One region of the Kitasatospora sp. NPDC001683 genome, then DNA from elsewhere that is predicted to be linked to it. Evidence: riboswitches for the same ligand, from Rfam matches in the RefSeq annotation. Region 1 holds a riboswitch; each other region holds the start of a gene.
The links. Region 1 has a riboswitch for cyclic di-AMP ahead of ACWCYO_RS14450 (M23 family metallopeptidase). Riboswitches for the same ligand answer to the same signal wherever they lie in the genome.

Region 1 (3,263 bases):
CGAAGCCGTGGGCGAGGGAGCGGACGGTGCGGGCGGCGTGGATCACCTCGGGGCCGTCGAGGCCGTACCCGCGGAGGACGGCGACGATGACGCCGACGAGGCGGGTGGCCGCGCGGGTGAGGTCGTCGTCGGGTTGGGGGGCCTGGGGGAGGGCGGTGTAGCGGTGCGGGTGTTCGGTGGCGTAGGCCTGGTAGGCGCACAGGACGGCGGTGATCGCGTCGTCCCCGCTGCGGCCGACCGCGGCCTCCGCGAGCCGGTCGGCGAGCTCCCCGGTGACCCGGACGGCGATGAGCCTGCGCAGTTCGGCGAGGCCGCCGCTGACGTGCTTGTACAGCGAGGGGGCGGCGACTCCCGCGCGGGCGGCGACGGAGGCGAGGGCGAGGGCTTCGGCGCCCTGGTCGTCGATGAGGGCGAGGGCGTGGTCGACGACCTGGTCGGGGGTCAGTCCTACGCGTGGCATGGCGTCCGGTTCTCCGTGAAGCGTGAAGCGTGAAGCGTGCGGGCGGGTTCAGGCGGGTTCAGGCGGGTTCAGGCGAGTTCGGCGAGGAAGGGCAGCAGGGCGTCGGCGACGGCCTGCGGGTTGTCGGCCATCGGGTAGTGCCCGGACCCCTCGATCATCACCTTCCGTGCGCCGAGCTTCTCGGCCTGGAGGTCGGCGACGGCCTCCGGCTCGGGGAAGTCGGGGTCCTTGCTGCCCATCAGCACGAGGGCGGGGCAGCGGACGGCCGCGCTCCAGCCGATCGGTGCGGAGTCGCCGGTGACCTGGCCGCGGGTGGCGGACTTGCGGCCGGGGGTGCGCAGGGCTGCGACCAGCCCGTCCACGTAGCCGTCGAGGTCGGCGGGCCGGGGGCCGGGGAAGGCCATCTTGCGCAGGTAGTAGCCCCAGACGCCCGGCCACTGGACCATCGCGGCACCCATGACGACCATGACGCCCTTCATGAGGACGTTCGCCCGGTGCTCGACGAAGGCGTCGATGAGCGCGATCCCGGCGACCCGCCGGGGTGCGTCGCCGGCGAGCTTGACGACCGTCGCCCCGGTGTAGGACTGCCCGACCAGGACCGCCCGCTCGATGCCGAGGTGGTCGAGCAGGGCGAGGACGTCGATGGCGACGGCGGACGGGCTGTAGTCGTCCCAGGCGATCGAGGACTCGCCGAAGCCGCGCGGGTCCATGGTGATGACCCGGCGTCCGGCCGCGGTGAGCAGCGGGTGCAGGTGCCGGTAGGCGCGGCGGGAGTCGAGCATCCCGGGGAGCAGGACGACGGGGAGGCCGTCGCCCTGCCGGGTGTCGTCGTACGCGAGCCGGCCGCCGGGGACGTCGAGGTACTGGGTGCGCGGGGTGATGGTGCCGTTCATGGTGGGCCTCCACGGGCTCGCTCGCTCCTGCCGATAGCCATAAAGCTACGGCTAATAGCCTTAGCCGTCAAGGGCTCGCCCGGGCCGCCGAAGCCCCCCGCTCAGACCCCGTCGACCTTGAACGGGTCGTGCTCGCTGAGCAGCTTCTCCAGTCGGGCCTGGTCGACCCGGGCGACGGTGTCCGACGACTCCTGCCGGTCCCGGACCACCTTGGCCAGCGTGAACGAGGAGGTGACGGTGTAGAGGAGGCCGATCCCGAGGAAGGCCCGGGTCCATCCCCCGACCGGCAGGTAGGCGATCCCGGCGGCGAGGGCCGTGGCGGAGAGGGCGAAGGAGAGGACGGCCTGGACGTAGTACGCGGCCGTGGTCCGTGACTGCATCGGTGCGCTCATGGCGCCAGGATGCGGCGGGCCGGCCGGGTCGCACATGAGTAGGAGTACTCAGATGAACCAGGCGGCTGAGCGGTCGTTCGTTGACGTCCGATCACCTGCTCCCCCGCCGTCGCGGATGGATGGCTTGGAATCAGGGCCTCCTAGGATTAACGTTTGATAACGCAGCGCGGTCGTCAATGCCGTACCCAGACGGCACCGTGCGCCGTCGCCTAATCCCGCCGGCCGGCCTCCGGGCAGGTCAGGGAGCCGGGGAACCACGTTCCTTGGGGTGAATCGGCGGGGCTCCGGCCCGGCCGTAGGAGACCTTCCTGCTCCGAACCCGTCAGCTAACCCGGTAGGCGCGAGGGAAGGAAAGGAGCGCGCCTCCGTGGCGTCGACGCACACCCCGGCACACCCGGCCGGCCCCGCAGCCGGTACCCAGCTCCTCGACCACCCCGGCCCGAACGGCTCCGAGCCCCGCGACGCCGGGCCCGCCGACCCGTTCGTCCCGGAGACCGAGGCCAACCGCCACCGGATGCCGCGTCAGGCCCGTGGGGCCTCCCCGCTGCTCGGCGTCACCGCCGTCGCCGCCACCCTGGGCGCCACCGGCTTCGCCTCCGCGACCCCGGCCGCCGCACCCGCCGTCGAGGCTCCGGACGAGACCCCGGTCGCCCTTGCCGCCGACCCCGGCCTCGCGCTCGCCGCCCGCATCCAGCAGCAGGCCGACAGCCAGCGCACCGCCGCCGAGGAGAGCGCCCGGGTGCAGGCCGCCCAGGAGGCGGCGGCCAAGGCCGCCGCCAAGGAGGCCGAGGCCAAGCACGCCGCCGAGGAGGCCGAGCGGGCCAAGGCCGCCGCCCTCACCCTGCCGGTGAAGGACTACAGCCTCTCCGCCCACTACGGCCAGAGCGCCCGCTACTGGGCCCATCTGCACACCGGCCTGGACTTCGCCGCCGACACCGGCACCCCGGTCCACGCGGTCGGCCAGGGCACCATCACCTCGGCCGGCTGGTCCGGCGCGTACGGCTACCGGATCGTCGAGACCCTGCCCGACGGCACCGAGATCTGGTACTGCCACCTGTCCTCGATCATCCAGGGCTCCGGCCAGGTCACCTCCGGCCAGCAGATCGGCAAGGTCGGCGCGACCGGCAACGTCACCGGCCCGCACCTGCACCTGGAGGTCCGCCCCGGCGGCGGTGCCCCGGTCGACCCGGAGACCTGGCTCCAGCAGCACGGCCTCAACCCGTAACGGCCCCGAGAACCCGTACAACGGCCCCGAAAACCCGTAACGGGAAAGCCCCGGGCACCGCCCGGGGCTTCTCCACGTCTCACACCGGCATGTCTCACTCCGGCACGTCTCACTCCGCCGGCAGCTGCGCCAGGTACGCGTCGATCTCCTCCGCCCCCGGCTCCGGCGCGAGCTCCGGGAACTCCTCCACCAGCAGCCGCGGCAGCCCGGCCACCGTCCACTCGCCGAGCAGGTCGAGCGCCACCTCGGCCGCCGCCGCCTCGAACTCCTCGAAACCCCCGGCCAGTTCGTCC
Region 2 (3,263 bases), on a different contig from region 1:
GGCAGACGTTAGCGAGTCCGGGCAAGTGAGTCCAAACCCCTCCCGACCCGAATATTTGACCCTTATTCGGACACCAGCCCGAGCCGCCGGAAAAGCCGCAGGCCCGGCCCTCCGAGACGGAGGACCGGGCCCGTGAACGTCGGGGCGTGAATCAGACCCGCACGATGGAAGCCAGCGGCATGTTGGAGACGGCCTCGTAGCGGACCGAGGCGCCCGGCTTGGGAGCGTGCAGCACCTGACCGTTGCCCGCGTAGATGCCGACGTGGTGGGCGTCGCTGTAGAAGATCAGCAGGTCGCCGGGCTGGGCCTGGGAGAGGTCCGAGCCGATCCGGGTGCCGGCGCCGGCCTGCTCCTGCGAGGTGCGCGGCAGCGACACGCCGGCCTGGTTGAACGCCCAGACCATCAGGCCCGAGCAGTCGAAGGAGCCGGGACCGGTGGCGCCCCAGACGTACGGGCTGCCGACCTTGGAGGCGGCGGCGGCCAGCGCGGCGGCACCGTGCGAGCTGCCCGGGGCGATCTTGACCGGCGCGGACGAGGAGCCCAGGTCGGAGCGGCCGCTGTCGCGCGAGGCGCGGTCGCCGGAGGCCGGCTGGGAGGCCTTCGCGGCGGCGTCCGCCTTGGCCTGGGCGTCGGCGGCGGCCTTGTCCTCGGCCGCCTTGAGCGCCTGGCGCTCCTGCTCGGTCAGCGTGTTGAGCAGGTCCTGGGCGGCCTTCAGCTTGTTCTGAACGTCCTCCTTGGAGGCCTTCAGCTGCTGGGTGGTGGACTCGAGCTCGGCGAGCTTGCCCTGCGCCTCGGTGCGGTCCTGGTCCAGCTTGCGCTGCTGCTCCTGGAGCTGCTTCAGCTGGTTCTTCTGGGTGTCACCGGCCTGGTTCAGCGCCCCGGCCTGGTTGAGGAAGTTGTCCGGGCTGGAGTTGAACATCAGCTGGACGGTCGGGGATATGCCGCCGTTGCGGTACTGCTCGCCGGCGATCTCGGCGAGGCCGCCCTGCAGGTCGGTCACCTGCGCCTGCTGACGGGCCACCTGGTCCTGCAGGCCGGAGACCTGCTTCTCCAGCGCCTGCTGCTTCTCCTGGGCCGCGTTGTACTTCTCGGTCGCCTGCTCGCCCTGCTCGTTGAGCTGGTCGACCTGCTCCTTGACCTGTTCCTTGGTCGGCTGCGGGTCGGCGTGGGCGCCGGTCTGCGCGGAGAGGGCGACGGCCGCGGCGGCGAAACCGGTCAGGATCGAGACACGAGCGCGGCTGGCGGGCTTGGGACGACGATGGGACGCCACGAAGGCGGACTCCTTCTTCCTACGTCCGCCTACCGGGTGAGCTGACGGGTTCGGGCCGGAAGCATGCCCTACGACGCCTCACGGCCTCACCAACGGCCGACCTGGCGCCGATTCACCCCGGAGGAACATGGTTCCCCGGCTCCGCTCCGCAGCGCCCCCGACCACTGGGCTCCCCTGTCGGGCAGTCGCTTCGACCTGCCCCGCTGTTTCGCGAACTCGACGGAAACCACCGCCGCCACCCAGGCTGGGTGATCGACAGTGCGGTGGTTCGGGGCACGACCCTAGTAACTGAACCGTGATCCGTTCAAATCCTTGTCAGAAAAAAGACGGAAGATCACCCATGTTCTCTTGTGAAAATGACTGATGGTGATCGCCGCCGCACGCAAAGCTGATCGGCTCTCACCGGTCGGCGGTGGAACGGGATGGAACGGACGAACCCCGAAGCGCCACCCCCCGACTCGGGAGGTGGCGCATATCACAGTTCGGAGGCCGGGCCCCGGGAGTGTCGGACCGTCAGACCCGGCGGATCGTGTTGATCGGCATCGCATCGGCCTTCATCACCTTCACCACGTCACCGGTGTGCGGCGCGTGGACGACCATGCCGTTGCCGATGTACATCCCCACGTGGTGCCGGTCGCTGCCGTAGATCACCAGGTCGCCCGGCTGGGCCTGGTCCAGCGAGGGCACCCGGGTGCCGACGTCGCCCTGCTCCTGCGAGGTGCGCGGCAGCGAGACGCCGGCCTGGGCGTACGACCAGACCATCAGGCCCGAGCAGTCGAAGGTGTTCGGCCCGGTGGCGCCCCACACGTACGGCGAGCCCTGCCTGCTCATCGCCCTGGCCACGGCCACGGCCGCGTAGCCGCTGGCCGGCGGCAGGTTGGTGAGGTCGACCCGCGCGGTGCCGCGCGAGGCGCGGTCGTCCTGCTGCTGCTGGGCCTTCAGCGCGGCCCGGTCGGCGGCGCTGAGCGAGTTCAGCAGGTCCTGCGCGGCCTTCAGCTTCTGGTTGACGTCCGCCTTGGCCTGGTTGAGGTCCTTGGTGGTGGAGTCCAGCGACGCCAGCACGGCGGCCGCCTCGGCCTTCTCCTGGTCCAGCCGGCGCTGCTGGTCGAGCAGACCCTTGAGCGCCTCGGTCTGGCTCTGGCTGGCCTGCTGGACGCTCGACGCCTTGTCCAGGTAACCGGACGGGTCGGAGGAGAGCATCAGCTGGACGGACGGGTCGATGCCGCCGGTGCGGTACTGCTCGCCCGCGACCTGGGCCAGGCCGCTCCGCAGCTGGCTCATCTGGTCCTGACTGCGGGCCACCTGGTCCTGCAGCTGGTCGGCCTGCTTGCGGAGCTGGTCGGCGCGCTCCTTGGCGCCGTTGTACTTCTCCGCCGCCTGCTCCTGCTCCTGCTGGAGCTGGTCGATCTGCGCCTTGACGTCGGACGTGTTCGGCTGCGGCGCGGCGTGCGCGGCCACCTGGGCGGAGAGGGCGACCGCGGTCGCAGCGGCAGCGGTGAGCACGGAGACCCGTGCGCGGCTCGGCTGCTTGGGACGGCGGTGGGAGGCCAAGGGACCGGCTCCTTCTTCCATCGGACTCACCCGTTCGGGCGAGATTCCGGAAAATAGGTTTGACGCCAGACCCTAGTGAAGATCTATCCGTTTTGCCACTCCCCCGAAGGCGTGAACTACGGTCCCCACGCTGACTTCACCGGATCCCCACACCACCGCAAAACGGTCACTGACCAGGGATCATCCGACCGGGCCGGGTCAGGGCCGGGCCAGCCGGTTCAGCAGCAGCACCGAGGCCACCGGGCGCGCGCCCGCCTTCCGCACGCCCTCCGCGACCTCCCGGTCGGTGGACACCACCACCACCGGACGGCCCTGCGGCTCGGCCCGGACCAGACGGCGGATCAACTCGTCCGCGGTCTCCCCGGTCCGGCTGAACCGTACCCGCACCCCGCGCGGCGGCGCCATGATGACCGGTACGTCCAGGTCCTGCCCGTCGAACACA
Region 3 (3,263 bases), on a different contig from region 1:
GCGGTTCGGTAGCTGTGGCTGTTCGGGCGCTGTGGCTGTTCGGTAGCTGAGGCTGCTCGATATCTGTGCCAACTGACGGGCCCCGGAGGGCGGTTGCCTCTCCGGGGCCCGTCGGCGTGTGCGCCCGGTCAGCCTTCCTGGACGTTCGGGCGGTCGGTGGCGACCCGGTGGCCGTCGCCCGCGTCGCCGGTCCGGGTCTCGGTCCGGCGGCCGCGGGCCAGGTAGTCGCGCACGACCAGTTCGACGGCGTCCTGTGGATTCTTGGTACCGGAGAGCAGCATCGCGTCGATCGCGAGGTTCGCGTCGAGCGTGATGGTGACCTGGGCCATGGTGACTCCTCCTCGGGTGCAGAGCAGCAGCATGCCCCCTGCGTCGGAGTTTGACCATGCGGAATACGGCGCTGCGAGTGCGTCCGGGCGGGCACGCCGAAGCCCCGGGGAGGAGCGACCAGACTCTCCCCGGGGCGGTCGGGAGACGGCCGACAACCGACGGATGACGGATGACAGATGATGAAATCTGTCATCCGTCAGCTGTCAGCTGTGATCCGTCACCTGTCAGCTGTCCGGTGTGCGCGCTGCTCAGACCCGGCCGGCGAAGTCCGGGGCCCAGTTGGCGATGGTCTGGAGGCGGACGCCCACGCTCGGGTTGGCGGCCTCGACGTACTGGCCGCCGCCGATGTAGATGGCGACGTGGTAGACGCCGGAGTCCTTGCCGTTGTTCGACCAGAAGAGCAGGTCGCCCGGCTGCAGGCTGTCCAGCGAGACGTGGGTGCTGGCGGCGGCCTGGTCGGCGGCGACGCGCGGGATGTTGATGCCCGCGGCGCGCAGCGCGGCCTGGGTCAGGCCGGAGCAGTCCCAACCGCCGTTGCCGGTGCCGCCGTAGACGTACGCCTGGCCGACCTTCGACTTGGCGAAGGAGACCGCGGCGGCCATGCTGCCGGTGGCGGCCGGGGCCGGGGTCTGCGCCTGGGCGGCCGGCTTCACGGCCGGGGCCTTGGTCTGGGCGACCGGCTTGGCGTCCACGGCACCGCCGTTCGAGGCCTGGCCGGACTTCTGCGAGCGGTCGAACCAGGCGAAGTCCGACCCGGACTTGGTGGCGGTGGAGGACTTGTCGGCCTGGGCCGAGCCGGCGTCACCGAAGGTCAGGCGCTGGCCCGGGTAGATCATGTCCGGACCCTCGGTGAGGGTGCTGCGGTTGAGCTCGTACAGGTGCTGCCAGCCACCCTGGACGTTGTGCTTGTCCGCGATGGAGGACAGCCAGTCGCCCGCGACGACGGTGTAGTCGCCGGCCTGGGCCTGCGCCTGGCGCTTCTGCGCCCAGTCGCTGTTGGCGGACTTGGCGGCGGCGGAGTCGCCGGAGGCCTTCGCCTGGTCCTGGGCGGGCGCGGACGCCGCGGCGGGCTTCGCGGCCTGGGCCTGACCCTGGGCGGGCTTGGCGGCCGAGGCGGTGTCGACGGCGGCCGGGGCGCCGCCCTTGGTAAGACCGGCCTGGACCGAGCAGACCGGCCAGGCGCCGGGGCCCTGCGAGGCCAGGACCTTCTCGGCGATGGCGATCTGCTGGTCCTTGGTGGCGAGGTTGGCCTGCGGGGCGTACGCGGTGCCACCGAAGGCGGCCCAGGTGCTGGAGGTGAACTGCAGGCCGCCGTAGAAGCCGTTGCCGGTGTTGATGCTCCAGTTGCCGCTGCTCTCGCACTGGGCGACCTTGTCCCAGGTGGCGACGGAGGCGGCGTTGGCGGTGCCGGTGGTGAGGCAGGGAACCGTGAGGCCGACGCCCGCGACGCCGAGGGCGGCGATCACGCGACGGGTACGGCTGGACAGGCGGTTGCCGTTGGAAGGCAGCATGAAGACGCGGTCCTCTCCCACGCCTGCGAGGTGAGCTGTCGGATTCGGGCTGGAGTTGCCCGGCCGCGCTGTTGGGCGCGGCTTCACCCCTAGCCCAGGACCGTTTCCGGGAAGCGGTCCGGGGCGACTTACCTGTGGTTCCCCCGCTCCTGCCGTGGTGCGTTTTCGCGCTGCCAGGACATCCGACGGCAGGACTCGGCGTCGCGGATGAACTGGGTCCGTGTGGTCACGAACGGGGAGCACGTTAAGCAGACTTAAGTTCGAACTGCAAATATCTGTGATGCGCATCACGGTTTACCGGAAAGCGCGAATGGCTCGCAATTCATGATCGTAAATGATCGTTTTCCGGCAATTCCGCGATGTATTCCGCGAGCTGGTTCCGCCTCAGGAGAAATGTGACGGAGCGTTGAAACGCGGTGGGGGCGCGGCCTTCCGGTCGGGGGTGCCGGCGAATCGAGCGCCCGACGACGTGCCGACCATTCATCGACAAATGGCACCAGAACGGACATTGCGGGTCATTGGCCACTTAACTCTCCTGCGGGGCAATCCGAACAAGCCGAAGGGGCCCGGAACGCAGCCGTTCCGGGCCCCTTCGGTGGTGCGGGTGTCGTGACAGGCGGTCCGTGGGTTCGCTAGCCCTCCACGGGCCCTTCAGCGGCCGCGTGGGCACGTCGGGAGCCCTCCCCGGCCCCGCCGGTGGCAGCGGCCTCCGCCTCGGCCTCGGCGAGCTCCTCCGCCGTCGGCGTCGGCAGTGCGGCCAGGTAGGTGGAGGCGATCAGCTGGCCGACGGTCGGGTAGGCGCCCAGCGGCGCCGCCGACGGGCAGCCGGTCTCCTCGGCGGCCGTGGCGAGCAGCTCGGAGTCCGCCTCCGGGCCGATGACGAGCGGGGCCAGCGCCGGGCGCTGGGAGCCGGTCTCCTTGAGGTGGTTGACGGCGTCGGCGACCGAGCCGGGCACGTCGAGCGCCGCGGCCACGACCGGGACGGCCAGTCGGGCGGCCAGCAGCACGCCGGTGATTCCGGCCGCGGCAGCCGCCTCCTCACCTCCGACGGTGGTCAGCACCACGCCGTCCGCGGCGGTCGCGATGGCGAACAGCCGGGCCCGGTCGGCCCGGGCCAGCCCGGCCTCGGACAGCCGTACGTGGACGGCCTCGGCGAGCAGCGGGTGCGGGCCCAGCGCGTCGGTGACGGTCGCGCCGTACTCGGCGGCGAGGGCGTGAAGCTCGGTCAGGAAGCCGTGCGGCCCGGGCACCAGCGGTACCACGACGGGCGTCGGCAGTCCGGCCTCGGCGGCGGCCGCCAGCAGCTCCGCCACGGTGCGGTCCTCGGAGTCCCCGGCCTCGGCGCCGTCGGCCGGGAGGTAACCGACCGCGGCCTGGACGCCGGCGTGCTCGCTGCGGACGATCGAGAGCAGCTCCTCGACG

Region 2: linked by a shared signal. The riboswitch ahead of ACWCYO_RS19065 (NlpC/P60 family protein) and the one ahead of ACWCYO_RS14450 (M23 family metallopeptidase) in region 1 are both predicted to bind cyclic di-AMP.
Region 3: linked by a shared signal. The riboswitch ahead of ACWCYO_RS04305 (transglycosylase family protein) and the one ahead of ACWCYO_RS14450 (M23 family metallopeptidase) in region 1 are both predicted to bind cyclic di-AMP.

The regions. Positions count from the first base shown of each region.
Region 1 is NZ_JBSFGK010000022.1:26,152-29,414, reverse strand. It holds gene ACWCYO_RS14465 (TetR/AcrR family transcriptional regulator) at 1-460, opposite strand, end outside; gene ACWCYO_RS14460 (alpha/beta fold hydrolase) at 529-1,353, opposite strand; gene ACWCYO_RS14455 (YiaA/YiaB family inner membrane protein) at 1,455-1,745, opposite strand; cyclic di-AMP (ydaO/yuaA leader) riboswitch at 1,942-2,100, shown strand; gene ACWCYO_RS14450 (M23 family metallopeptidase) at 2,113-2,970, shown strand; gene ACWCYO_RS14445 (hypothetical protein) at 3,080-3,263, opposite strand, start outside.
Region 2 is NZ_JBSFGK010000032.1:20,770-24,032, reverse strand. It holds gene ACWCYO_RS19065 (NlpC/P60 family protein) at 152-1,270, opposite strand; cyclic di-AMP (ydaO/yuaA leader) riboswitch at 1,281-1,434, opposite strand; gene ACWCYO_RS19060 (NlpC/P60 family protein) at 1,784-2,821, opposite strand; gene ACWCYO_RS19055 (NYN domain-containing protein) at 3,020-3,263, opposite strand, start outside.
Region 3 is NZ_JBSFGK010000005.1:149,845-153,107, forward strand. It holds gene ACWCYO_RS04300 (hypothetical protein) at 129-329, opposite strand; gene ACWCYO_RS04305 (transglycosylase family protein) at 579-1,841, opposite strand; cyclic di-AMP (ydaO/yuaA leader) riboswitch at 1,849-2,021, opposite strand; gene ACWCYO_RS04310 (hypothetical protein) at 2,474-3,263, opposite strand, start outside.